4 regions of the Wukongibacter baidiensis genome follow, and region 1 is predicted to be linked to each of the others. Evidence: riboswitches for the same ligand, from Rfam matches in the RefSeq annotation. Region 1 holds a riboswitch; each other region holds the start of a gene.
The links. A riboswitch is a leader RNA that binds a small molecule or an ion and turns the genes downstream of it on or off. The one in region 1 is predicted to bind glycine.
Positions count from the first base shown of each region.

Region 1 (3,218 bases):
CTTTCAAATTTAATCACCTCTCCTCAACCATTGTATCAAATAAATAATTAGAAATAAATGGGTAAATTCCAGAAAATGATTATAAGTGTGTCAGAGGGCTGTGGTTTGAATTGAAAGATAGGAATGGAGTGAAATCATGAATACAGTAAAGATTACAACCCCTGAAAATATAGAGGTAGAATATAGGTTAGCAGGATTAGGGTCTAGAGGAGCAGCTGCCGTAGTAGACTCCTTGATTCAAACGGCTGCCATACTAGTAATTGTAATAACCATTATCGCCCTGCAAATAAATCCTAAGGATTTATTTGATGAACATGGAGGATGGTTTGTAGGAGGAGTTATAATACTTGTGTGGCTAATAACCTATGGATATTTTATAATATTTGAGATGACCATGAATGGAATGACTCCAGGTAAAAAACTTTTAGGTATTAGAACTCTTCGAAATAATGGAGAACCAATAACAATAAAACACTCTATTATTAGAAATCTTTTTAGAATCATTGTTGATGCCTATGGTGTAGGTGTAGTACTAATCTTTTTTTCAAAGCAGCATAAAAGAGTTGGTGATTATGTTGGGTCAACAATGGTAGTGGTGGTAGAAAAAAAGGATATTCCTATAGTTTTAGGAATAAATGAAATCAGAGAACAGAACTATAAATACTCCATTACTAAAGAAGAACATAGATTGTTGAAAGAATACTATCAAAGAAAAAGTAGCCTTGATGAAAATATTATAGAACTAGAAAAAGAATTGGGAAAGTATTTTGCTGAAAAACTAGAAATCGAAAAAAATGAAGGTGAATATGATAGATTCTTAAAGGAACTATTAGAGCAAGGCGTTAGGTTATAAATAGTATTCTTTGACAAATATTTATTCAAGTCACTTAAAGTAATATTTTGTTAATATGCATAAAGTTATCACGTTTAAATCATTTTTGGGCTAAAAAAGTCATATGCTAAGCTTCGTATGTGGCATGATTACGATAAAAATCATATATTTATAAGAAAATAAAAAAAGTTGTTGTTAAAACAATATCAACTGTTGAAATTTTCAGAAAAATGTTATATTATAAAAATAACATTTAAGATGATATTTATTCGAAATTGAAAATTGCCAAATGATGGTAGCGTGAGATATCTTTTATTGAAGAAGCCGAAGAAGCAATATGAAAGGTGGCCAGCCTTTTATAGAAACTTTCAGGCAAAAGGAGCGCTACTTGATGGAACTCTGGAGAGTCCGGGATTCGGCGCCGAAGGGGAAATACATTATTGACTGAAATAATGTAGACGCTCTCAGGTCAGAAGACAGAGAATATGATGGCATGATTATTTTACATGTCCTTATATTCTTTTTTTATTGCATAGAATGAAGAAGATGAGGCGTAGAAGGCGGTGATATATACCCCCCGAGTCTATGGGGAGAATATTTCTTTGAATATAGCATATAACTTTTAATATGAAATGATATTATTTATTACTTTAACCTATAATACTAAGGATGATTTAATTAATAATCGGACACGAATTTATGACTATATTCTGAAGCATTAACAAAGATCTGAGATTGAAAATTTGGAGGGAGGAATTCTAATATGAATGAATTAAGAAAAACATCTCTGTTTAAATCCCATGAAAAGCATGGAGGAAAAATTGTTAACTTTTCAGGATGGGCACTTCCCGTACAGTATGAGGGTTTGACGGCTGAACATGAAGCAGTTAGAAACTTTGCAGGATTATTTGACGTATCCCATATGGGTGAAGTTGAGGTTAAAGGAAAAGAAGCCTTTGATTTTGTTCAAAACTTGGTTACTAATGATGTATCGGTACTTGAAGATAATCAGGTTATCTATACCTTTATGTGTTACCCCCATGGCGGAGTTGTAGATGATCTTCTAGTTTACAAATTTACAAGCAATCACTTTTTCCTTGTAATTAATGCAAGCAACATAGAAAAAGATTTTAAATGGATGAAGGAAAATGTGGGAACCTATGAGGTGGAACTTGCTAACATATCCGATGATGTATCTGAAATGGCTATTCAAGGTCCAAATGCGCAGAAAATATTGCAGGAACTGACAGACACTGAGCTTTCGGAAATAGGTTTTTTCTATTGTAAGAGGGATGTAAAAGTAGCCGGTGCCAATTGTCTAGTATCTAGAACTGGGTACACAGGTGAAGATGGATTCGAAATATATCTTGCTCATGATGATGCTGAATTGGTATGGGATAAACTAACGGAGGCAGGGAAAGAATATGGATTGAAGCCTGCAGGACTGGGAGCAAGAGATACCTTAAGATTTGAGGCTACACTGCCCCTTTATGGCAATGAACTATCTGAGGATATAACGCCGTTAGAAGCTGGACTTGGATTCTTCGTAAAACTTGATAAGGAAAACTTCATTGGAAAAGAAGCCTTGGTAAAGCAAAAAGAAGAGGGTCTTAAGAGGAAAATTGTTGGTTTCGAAATGATAGATAAAGGGATACCAAGACACGGATACGATGTAATGGCAGATGGAAAGAAGATAGGTTTTGTAACCACTGGTTATGCTGCGCCAACTGTAAATAAAAATATAGGTTTAGCCATGGTTGATATTGAATATGCTAAGCTTGAAACTCCAATAGAGATTCAAGTCAGAAAGAGAGTCTTGAAGGCTAAGGTGGTAAGTAAGAGATTCTATACTAAAAAGTATAAGAAATAGAGAGAAAGAAAAAAATTTTGAGGAGGAATTTATTATGAAAATAGTTGAAGGACTTTATTATTCAAAGGATCATGAGTGGGTTAAGGTTGAAGGCGATAAGGCTACTATTGGAATTACAGACTATGCACAGCATGCCCTTGGAGAAATCGTTTATGTTGAAATGCCAGATGTTGATGACGAAATAGATGCTGGCGATGTTTTTGGGGTTATTGAGTCTGTAAAGGCTGCCTCTGATTCATTCTTACCTATTTCAGGAAAGATCGCAGAAGTAAATGAAGAATTAGAGGATTCACCAGAACTCTTAAACGAGAAGCCGTATGAAAGCTGGATTTTAGCGGTAGAAATGTCAGATAAATCTGAGCTAGATAATCTAATGAGTGATAAGGAATACGAAGAGTTTTGTAAAAGTGAAAGTCATTAATTAAATTTGTAGTAAGGAGGGAGCTTATGCATAGATATATTCCCAATACTGAAGCCGATAAGAGGCAGATGCTAGAAACTATTGGAGTTAACTCT
Region 1 is NZ_CP138202.1:1,870,691-1,873,908, reverse strand. Features, by position in the region: gene R9X47_RS08500 (stage II sporulation protein M) at 1-7, opposite strand, end outside; gene R9X47_RS08495 (RDD family protein) at 137-853, shown strand; glycine riboswitch at 1,122-1,226, shown strand; gene gcvT (glycine cleavage system aminomethyltransferase GcvT) at 1,596-2,702, shown strand; gene gcvH (glycine cleavage system protein GcvH) at 2,737-3,123, shown strand; gene gcvPA (aminomethyl-transferring glycine dehydrogenase subunit GcvPA) at 3,150-3,218, shown strand, end outside.

Region 2 (3,218 bases), 780 kb from region 1:
CAAGTACAAAGCCATCAGCCTTTAGTACTTCTTCTTCAAAAGTGTTCTTATCAACTGCTAACATTCTAAAAACCTCCCTGTAATTTATTTGGGGATATTCGCTTTTTATTTTTAGTAATTCCAAGGGGACAAAGCGATTATCTGTATATAATACGATAGTCATCTTACATTCTGGAGATTTAACAGCCAACATTTTAGGGATGTTAAATCTTTGGAATGTAATAGATTTTTCGTAATTTATATATTATTCATGAAAAGCATTTTCAATATATTTTTCAGCTTGAACTGCTGCTATTGCTCCATCAGCTACAGCTGTTACTACCTGACGAAGTGACTTTTGTCTAATGTCTCCAGCTGCAAATACTCCACCGATGTTTGTCTTCATGTCATCATCTGTTATTATATATCCTCTATCATCCATATCTATCATATCCTTAAATACATCGCTTAGAGGTAGATATCCAATGAATGGGAATATTCCAAATGTACCATCATCTTCGTGAGCTTGATATTCTGTTAATTCACCAGTTTCTCTATTCTTAAGAACTATTGATTCTACAATTCCTTCACCTTTAATTTCTTCTGGTGCTGAATTCCAGATCCATTCTATCTTGTCATTCTTAAATGCCTTTTCTTGGATAGATTTAGCTGCTCTTAATGTATCTCTTCTATGAACAACTGTAACCTTTCTTGCAAACTTAGTTAAGTACATTGCTTCTTCGATAGCCGAGTCTCCTCCACCGATTACAAATACTTCTAGGTCTGTAAAGAAGTCAGCGTCACATGTAGCACAGTAAGAAACTCCCTTACCAGTTAATTCTACTTCACCTGGAACTCCTAATTTTCTTGGAGTTGCACCAGTTGCGATAATAACTGTCTTTGCGCGGTACTCTTCTTTTTCACCCTTAACAACCTTAATTTTACCTTCTAGGTCAACTGAAACTACAGCGTCTATCTTTCTTTCTGCTCCAAACTCTTCAGCTTGCTCTACCATTCTAGCTATAAGGCTTGGTCCAGTAGCCTCTCTGATTGAACCAGGATAGTTTGCAACCTCATTTGTAGTTACAATCTGTCCACCAGTCTTACCTTTTTCTAAGATTAGAGTTTTCATTTTTGCACGGGCAGAATATAGTCCTGCAGCAAGACCAGCTGGCCCACATCCAACGATCAACACGTCATATAAATTCTCCATAATAGAACCTCCCTCTTTAATAATTAATGATTAAAATTCCTCTGTAATTTTTTAGGTTAAGTTGATTCTTTGAGTTTATTAATGAAATTTCATTTAACTGTCTAATATTTATTTAATACCTTTATATAAGGTTTAACCTACATTTCTAATAAAACTGATCCATACTTTGGATCGCTCCATCAATTAAGTTGAAATCAATAAGCCTAAAATCCTCTAAGATCTCCTCAGTCCATCTTGGCGTCTTTTTACCTTCGATGAATTTTCTTGCTGTATTCCCACTAGCTTCAATAATTTCCAAGGATTCAATATCTAGTTTTCCTTTTTCAGCGCTGATTGCCACCGACTTAAATGGTGTCTCATTCGGCTTTATACTGCCCGACAAAGGATGGGTTAAAAGCTTGTATCCTTCATGTATTTTATTTCTGACAAAAGATAATATTTCTAAGTAACTAGCTTCCTTCAAATAGATTATATCCATCTTTTCATTATATTTATCATAAACCAAAACGTTATTTGTTATTATTGTTTTTTTCAAAAATTTCACCTCCCGCATTTTTACATATACAGGTTTCAAGGAAAACGTTTTTCTAGCCTTGTTTGCTAGTTCCTGATTATTTGATTTATTAGGGGTGTGTCAATTTTACAAATTATATACTGTATCGAAACTTTATCCGCTAATGTGAATTCAACTCTATTCCAAAGCTGAAAACAATAAATATGTACTATTATCCTTTAGCCATTTTTAGATATATTATTCACAAAATGGCAACAAAAAAAGGAGCAATGGCGAATAATGTTTGCCAGTTGCTCCTCTGTCTTATACCTGAGAGTTTCTTTCAAATTCAAATAGAAATCGAAATTGCCCCTTCGGTGCCATATATAAATAGCATACATGGCTTTCCAGAGATCTGTCTAGGTACGGTCCTTTTGCCTGAGAATTTCACTATGACGGGCATTGTCATAATTTACACCTTCGGCGGCCAATATATATTGGCTCTCTCCCGAGCCCTTCATCCAGTACTTATATTCAATTTTTTTATACTTTTTAAATTGCTATAACTTTCTTCTATAGCCATTATATAATATTGTCAAAAGTTTTACAATATAATTTTTTAATAAATTTATAATTTTTATTAGAATTTATCTTTTTTTGTTTGAATCTGTCGAACACTTTTGCTTAAATCGCATTAGATTTTACTCTGTAATAAAGAATATTGCTAGGACTCCGGCTCCGGTGTGTGTGCCAATAGTACATCCTATATCTGCTTCAACTATTTCCGATGGTTTAAATTCTTTTATTACTAACTCCTTCAGATTCTCCAACCCTTCTTTGTTGGCAGCATGACCCATAGCAATTCTAGTTCCTTCTTTTAAGCCACTTTTTCTACAGATCTCTACCATTTTTTTATACAATTTCTTGTTTCCTCTTACCTTATCAATAGGTTCAACCTTACCATCAATAATTCCTAAAATAGGTTTTACATTTAACAAAGTACCTAGAGCCATCTTTCCAGTGCTCAATCTTCCATTTTTATGTAAGTATTTCAAAGTATCTACTGAAAAGATTTGCTGAGCTCCTTCAATCATTTCTCTTATCTTTTCTAATATTTCATCGAGTGGCTTACCTAACTCGTCCATTTCAGCTGCTCTTGTTACAATCATTCCACATCCATATGCCAAGGATCTGGAATCGAATACGTAAATATTCTCTCTATTCATTTCTTCTTTAGCCATTACTGCAGATTGATGTGTTCCACTTACTCCCCCTGAACCGTTTATAATTATAATGTTCTCATATCCGTCTTCAAGAGCTTCTTCAATAGCTTTTTTAAAGTCTATAGGTGTTACTTGAGAGGTTTGAGGTATTTCTTCAACAGTCTCAAGCTTTTTATAAAATTCTTCAGAACTTAAATCTACACCGTCTCTATATTCCTCTGTTCCAAACCTAACCGTCAATGGCAACACATTAATATTGTATTTATCCGCTATCTGCTTAGGTATATCTGACAAGCTGTCCGTAATAAAC
Region 2 is NZ_CP138202.1:1,094,536-1,097,753, forward strand. Features, by position in the region: gene trxA (thioredoxin TrxA) at 1-64, opposite strand, end outside; gene trxB (thioredoxin-disulfide reductase) at 245-1,192, opposite strand; gene R9X47_RS05235 (GrdX family protein) at 1,338-1,727, opposite strand; glycine riboswitch at 2,102-2,206, opposite strand; gene R9X47_RS05240 (DegV family protein) at 2,387-3,218, opposite strand, start outside.
Region 2: another riboswitch for glycine. It lies ahead of R9X47_RS05235 (GrdX family protein); the one in region 1 lies ahead of gcvT (glycine cleavage system aminomethyltransferase GcvT).

Region 3 (3,218 bases), 880 kb from region 1:
TGAACTGCGTTTATCATTCCCTCATCTTCACTTACAGGTATAAAAGCTCCACTTAATCCTCCTACATGGGATGATGCCATGATGCCTCCTTTTTTAACTGCATCATTTAATAACGCCAAAGCTGCAGTGGTTCCATGCCCCCCACAGGTCTCGATTCCCATTTCCTCTAAAATCCTCGCAACGCTATCTCCTACTGCCGGCGTCGGTGCCAAAGATAAATCCAGTATCCCAAAGGGAACACCTAACATTTCCGAAGCTTCCATAGCAACTAATTGTCCTGCCCTCGTTATTTTAAATGCTGTTTTCTTTATGGTCTCAGAAACAACGTCAAAGCTTTCTCCCCTTACCTTTTCTAAGGCTGCCTTAACAACACCGGGTCCACTAACCCCTACGTTTATAACGCACTCAGCCTCTCCAACTCCATGAAAAGCTCCTGCCATAAAGGGATTGTCCTCAACGGCATTGGCGAAAACTACAAATTTTGCACATCCTATACTGTCATTGTCCTTTGTTAGGTATGCTGTTTCTTTGATTATCTTCCCCATATCCCTAACAGCATCCATATTTATTCCAGACTTTGTATCTCCAATATTTACAGATGAGCACACCCTTTCGGTCACCGCCAAGGCCTGAGGTATTGATTCTATAAGTATTTTGTCTGCCTTCGAATATCCTTTCTGCACAAGGGCTGAAAAGCCACCTATAAAGTTAACTCCTACATCTTTTGCAGCCTTGTCTAATGTTTTAGCAAACTCCACATAATTGTCATCATTGCTTGCTCCTGCAACTAATGCGATTGGTGTTACTGATATTCTTTTATTAATTATTGGAATACCATACTTTTCTTCAATAATCTCTCCAGTCTCCACTAGCTTCTCGGCATATCGTGTTATTTTGTCATAGATTTTTTTTCTGGCCCTTTCTCCATCAGGGTCACAGCAGTCTAATAGGGATATGCCCATAGTAATAGTTCTTATATCCAGCTTTTCCTTTTCAATCATTTGTATGGTTTCCATTATGTTATTAAATTGGCTCATTTTATTTCATCCCCCATTACTATATTTTGTGCATTGCATTAAATATATCTTCATGCTGTATTTTTACCGACATCCCTATTTTTCCACCAGCGTCGTTGAGCTTCTCCCTTAGCATAGTAAAGCTAATATCAGTCTTTTCAAGCTCAACAATCATTATCATAGTAAAATAATCCTGTAAAATCGTTTGGCTGATATCCAAAATATTAACCTTATTCTCCGCTAAAACTGAAGTAATCTCTGCTATAATTCCTATCTTGTCCTTTCCTATAACTGTAATAACTGCTTTCACTTTAAATTCCCCCTCTTACAATAATCATTGGCTATTTGTAGCTTTAAGATTAATTTCCCTTGGACCCCTTATTTTTTATTAAAGAAATGACTTCAAATACAAAAGAGACTACATCATAGTGATATAGTCTCAGTAAAAACAGGATTAGACTAAAGAAGATTAATAGGCAGGGTTATTACACTGCACAAAAACTGCATGATCTTCTTTAATGTTTTAATCCCCTGTCCTTTTACCTGAGAGTTTCACCAATGTTCTTGGCTTTCCCCTTCGGTGCTCAATTGAGTCTCTCCAGAGGTCTGTCCAATAGCGGTCATATTCACTACTTCCGCCACCTTCATCCAGGATATTAAATTAGAGAGAGTTCCTAGTAAAACCTAATTTATACATATCAAAATATCCGATGATTCTGGGGATTTTTGATGTGTATAAGTTAAAATCTTCACTGGAATCTCTACATATGTGTTTAGATATAGAATGATTCTAGCACAAAGCCATTGCAAAAATCAACATATTTTTGAATATTTATAAATTTTTATATAGAAATTGCAATAAATCTTTTACATTTCAATTCCTTGAATCGCATAAAAACCTACCACATCATAAGCTCTTCTGCCTCTTCCCTTAGCCGATCTCTAAAGTCTGGATGGGCTATTCCGATAAGTCTTTCTATACGGTCTCTAATCGATGTTCCTCTTAAAGCAGCAACGCCGTATTCAGTAACTACGAAATCAACATCATTTCTAGATAATGAAACGGCAGCCCCTCTAGCTAACCTCGTAACAATTTTTGATATGGTTTTTCTTTCACTGCTATTTGGAACTCTGACCTTTGCCGTGGAATAGAGTGCAATTATTGACTTGCCACCGGGTGAGTTTTGTGCACCTATGGCTGTATCCGCTTGACCTCCAGTTCCACTGAACTGCATATGTCCTATAGATTCTGAACAGCACTGACCTGTTAAGTCGATTTCAAGGGTAGTATTAATGGATACCATTTTATAGTTTTTCCCTATTATATAGGGGTCATTTACCCATGAGCCTCTAAGAATATTAACTGCTGGATTGTCATCTATAAAGTCATATAGTTTTTTCGTTCCCAGAGCAAAGGTAGCAACCATTCTTCCCGGCATAAGTGTTTTCTTTTTACCCGTAATTACGCCTGCCTCATATAAATCTACCATACCATCGGTAAACATTTCCGTGTGTATACCTAAGTCCTTTTTATTCATAAGCTCCGCTGCAACTGCGTTAGGAATACCTCCTATACCAAGCTGTATTGTTGATCCATCCTCTACAAGATCTGCAATATGTTTCCCTATAATTCTGTCCTTTTCCGATGGCTCTAAAACGGGTATTTCAGGGACTTCATAGTTGGTTTCCACTATAAAATCCACTTCACTTACATGGATTATTGTATCTCCAAAGGTCCTAGGCATATTAGGGTTTACTTCTAAAATAACTAAATCAGCGTTTTCAATCATTTCCCTTTCATAGGTGGCACTTAATGATAATGATATAAATCCATGCTTATCCATAGTAGATGCCGTTCCGATAAAAACATTGGGCCTTCTATGGGCAAGTCTCTTCATTGCACATATGTGCAGGTGATTTGGTATAAAGGATACCGTCTTATTTTTATGGGCCTTTCTCATACCCGGGCTATAAAACCATCCCTCCATAAGAAAGCTGTCCTTATATTTTGGATCACTAAAGTATTCATAATCTGCCATTGGTAAACATGTTGCTATATTTACATCCTTTACTCTATCTGAAATTGTATAGAGCTTTGATAAAATTTCCTTTGGCTCAGCCGGTGATAAAGCCGATACAATATTGTCTCCTGACTTTACCTTATCCAATGCCTCTTCGCAGGATATAACCTTACCTTTATAT
Region 3 is NZ_CP138202.1:2,753,595-2,756,812, forward strand. Features, by position in the region: gene R9X47_RS12430 (PFL family protein) at 1-1,037, opposite strand, end outside; gene R9X47_RS12435 (ACT domain-containing protein) at 1,057-1,326, opposite strand; glycine riboswitch at 1,538-1,628, opposite strand; gene R9X47_RS12440 (acetyl-CoA hydrolase/transferase family protein) at 1,916-3,218, opposite strand, start outside.
Region 3: another riboswitch for glycine. It lies ahead of R9X47_RS12435 (ACT domain-containing protein); the one in region 1 lies ahead of gcvT (glycine cleavage system aminomethyltransferase GcvT).

Region 4 (3,218 bases), 1.9 Mb from region 1:
CTTCACCAAGTATATCCTTACCTAAGAAGCCCTTTTCTCTGGCTTGTTTGATAGCTATTTCAAGGCGAACTATCGCCAAAGGATACTCTGCCCTAACATAGATAACACCTTGCTTTGCACCTATGGCATATCCTCCAATAATCATACCCTCAATCAAACTGTGGGGATCACCCTCTAGGATACTCCTATCCATAAATGCACCTGGGTCTCCCTCATCTGCGTTACAAACAATATATTTAGTTTCTCCTGGAGATTTCCTAGCCGCATTCCACTTGAACCATGTCGGGAATCCAGCTCCACCTCTGCCCCTTAGTCCAGATTTCTTAATCTCTTCGATTACCTCATCGGGACTCATTTCTTTAATACATTTTTCAGCGGCCTTATATCCGTCATCTTTCATATATTCTTCTATATATTCAGGATTGATGATTCCACAATTTCTTAGGGCAATTCTTTCTTGTTTATCCAATATATCTTGATCATTCCCACTAATAACATACTCATGGGCTACTTCTTTTCCCACTATATGCTTTGTTATTATCTCTGTAACCATCTCTGGATTTACCTTTACATAGGTGATCTTTTCATTCTTCTCGTCTATAACATCCACTATTGGCTCTAGATGGCACATTCCTATACAGCCAGTAAGTGTAAGCTCTACATCAAGACCTTTATTCTTTATTTCATCTTCAAATTCCTTATGAACTTTATTTGCTCCCGCTGCAATACCGCAGCTTCCTTGCCCAATAACTATCTTCATACTCTACACCTCCTGACCTTCTTTTTTCTTAATATCCCTTACAATTTCCTTTGCCTTGTCAGGTGTAAGGTTTCCATAGGTTTCTCCGTTAATCATCATAACCGGTGATAAACTACAACAGCCAAGACAGGCAACATTTTCTAATGTAAATAAATCATCATTTGTGGTTTCACCTTCATTTATACCAAGTTCATCACAAATGGCCTCTTCAATAGCCTTTGATCCATTAACATGGCAAGCAGTCCCTTGACATAGCATGATAACAAATTTACCTACAGGTTCTAGTCTAAACTGAGTATAGAAGGTTGCTACGCCTAGTATCTTAGATGGCTTTATTCCCGTCTCCTCAGCTACATAATTTAAAGCCCTGCGAGGCAAATAATTATATATTTCTTGTACCGCCTGAAGAATACTAATAAGACTCCCAGACACACCCTTATATTTTTCTAGTACAGGATCTAACTTTTTAAGATCAATCTGAGGATCACTCATATTAGATTGCTTTTTCCCACAACAGCATTGCATTTGTTTCCACTCCTTTCAAAATATATACGTGAAATGAATATTAAAACTTCAATCCCATATTGTCACTCTGATTATTTTATAATCACGATTACCACATTTGTGAAAAAAACCACAATTTTTGCCATAGGTAATCTTTTTGCTTTCTCATTAGCGTTTCCTATCCGTTTAGAAAAAAATATGAATGACATCCACAATAAAACGTCACTCATACTTCTCTGTTTCTTTGCCTGAGAGATTCTACAAGAGAGATGTTTTGTATTGCTCCTTCGGCGCCTATAAGGTCTTTCCAGAGTTCCATCCGATAGCGATCCTTTTGCCTGAAAGATTCTATATAGATTGAGAGAGGCTATATATTGCTTCTTCGGCTCCCCTAGGGGTATCTCTCGCTACCATCACATGGATAACTATGAAATTTTCATTCAATTACGAATATTTATTAACTTCTATATATATTATCATGTTTATCGAAAAATTTCAATATTTGCAAGAAGATAAGTAAAATTTTTCATGGTTTATTAATTTTTTTACATATACAATGAATATTTGTATGCAATTACAGGTTTTTAGGCAAACGTTATCCTAATTTTTTCTAATTATTTTATCAATTTTGCAATTTAAACTTTTAAAAATTTCATTTTCATCACAAATCCCATTAGTTATTTATTAATCACTGTGTATGAATAATCTTTTTGTGTACTATTTGTTCGCTGGTTTCTCCATGATTTGACATCTTTGTATAGCTCATGTATAATCAAAATGATGAAAACAAAATGAAGGAGTAGATTGACTTTATGAGAAGATTATTTTTTAACATTGTTAAGTAGAGGAAATAAATAATTCTAGAGAAAGCTTTTGAGGCGTCTAAATAGTATGCCTGTTTTTTTGATGCTTTCTTTGACAATGTTGAAAATTAAGATTTGCATAGGGTTTTATCTATAGTTAAACAACATCAAAATATATTTCAAAGAAATTAGTGAAGATTCCTATTTTCTTGCATTGAAAATTATTGTATTTCTAAATTGTTTAGCTATATAAATATTAATTATAGACCATGCTGATTTTATGCATGGTTTTTTTATATTCAATTTGATTTATTCTGTCAGCACTTGGATTGGATATAAATTAATAGTTTAACCCCAGAGGCGATTTTAATCGCCTCTATTTTTTTGTTTTCAATTCCATTAAAAGCTAAGGAGGTGAACCCATGCCGATATTTACTGAAAACTTCAACGGGACTTTTAAAAACTAACTACAGGTAAGGTGTTGTATATGATATTAAAAATAAAAACTACTAATTCTATTTACCTTGCCTGGACAATTTCGGGAGGTAAGGTAAATGAGTCAGTTAACATTAAATTGGGAGTTATTCGAAGAAAAGATTGATAGTGTAGAGAGGTATTGCTCAAGCTGTGGAAGGAAGGTTATCTTCTATGATTCTATGGTAAGAAGACACAATGCTAATGGCAAAAATATATATAAATACGCTATATATAAATGTGAAAAGGGACATACGTGGAATAAAATTCTGAACAAGTATCTTTCAAATAAGTCAAATAGCCTTAGTGATCCTGATTCCCTTGAACAGAATGGATATCTTAAGGATGAACAATATAAGAATGAAGGTGCCCCAGAGCTGAGGATTGATAAATTCTCTATTTCAGAATACAGTGAAAAAAATATCGATAGGATAGATATTTTTATCAAGAATTACAACTATAAGGTTAGATTGGATAAGCTTTTAAGTGAAAATCTAACAGATACAAGTCGAACTCAAATACAACAGAGGATTAAAGATTCTCAAATATTAGTAAACGAAAAAAAATCTAAGGCTAAATATTTTATAAGAGACAAGGATAAAATCACTATTTTTATTTAATTATAATAAAGTAGCCATCCATATTTCTATCTATGGATGACTACTTTATATATGTTT
Region 4 is NZ_CP138202.1:3,797,204-3,800,421, reverse strand. Features, by position in the region: gene nuoF (NADH-quinone oxidoreductase subunit NuoF) at 1-760, opposite strand, end outside; gene nuoE (NADH-quinone oxidoreductase subunit NuoE) at 764-1,285, opposite strand; glycine riboswitch at 1,499-1,577, opposite strand; glycine riboswitch at 1,581-1,681, opposite strand; gene R9X47_RS17180 (S4 domain-containing protein) at 2,622-3,161, shown strand.
Region 4: another riboswitch for glycine. It lies ahead of nuoE (NADH-quinone oxidoreductase subunit NuoE); the one in region 1 lies ahead of gcvT (glycine cleavage system aminomethyltransferase GcvT).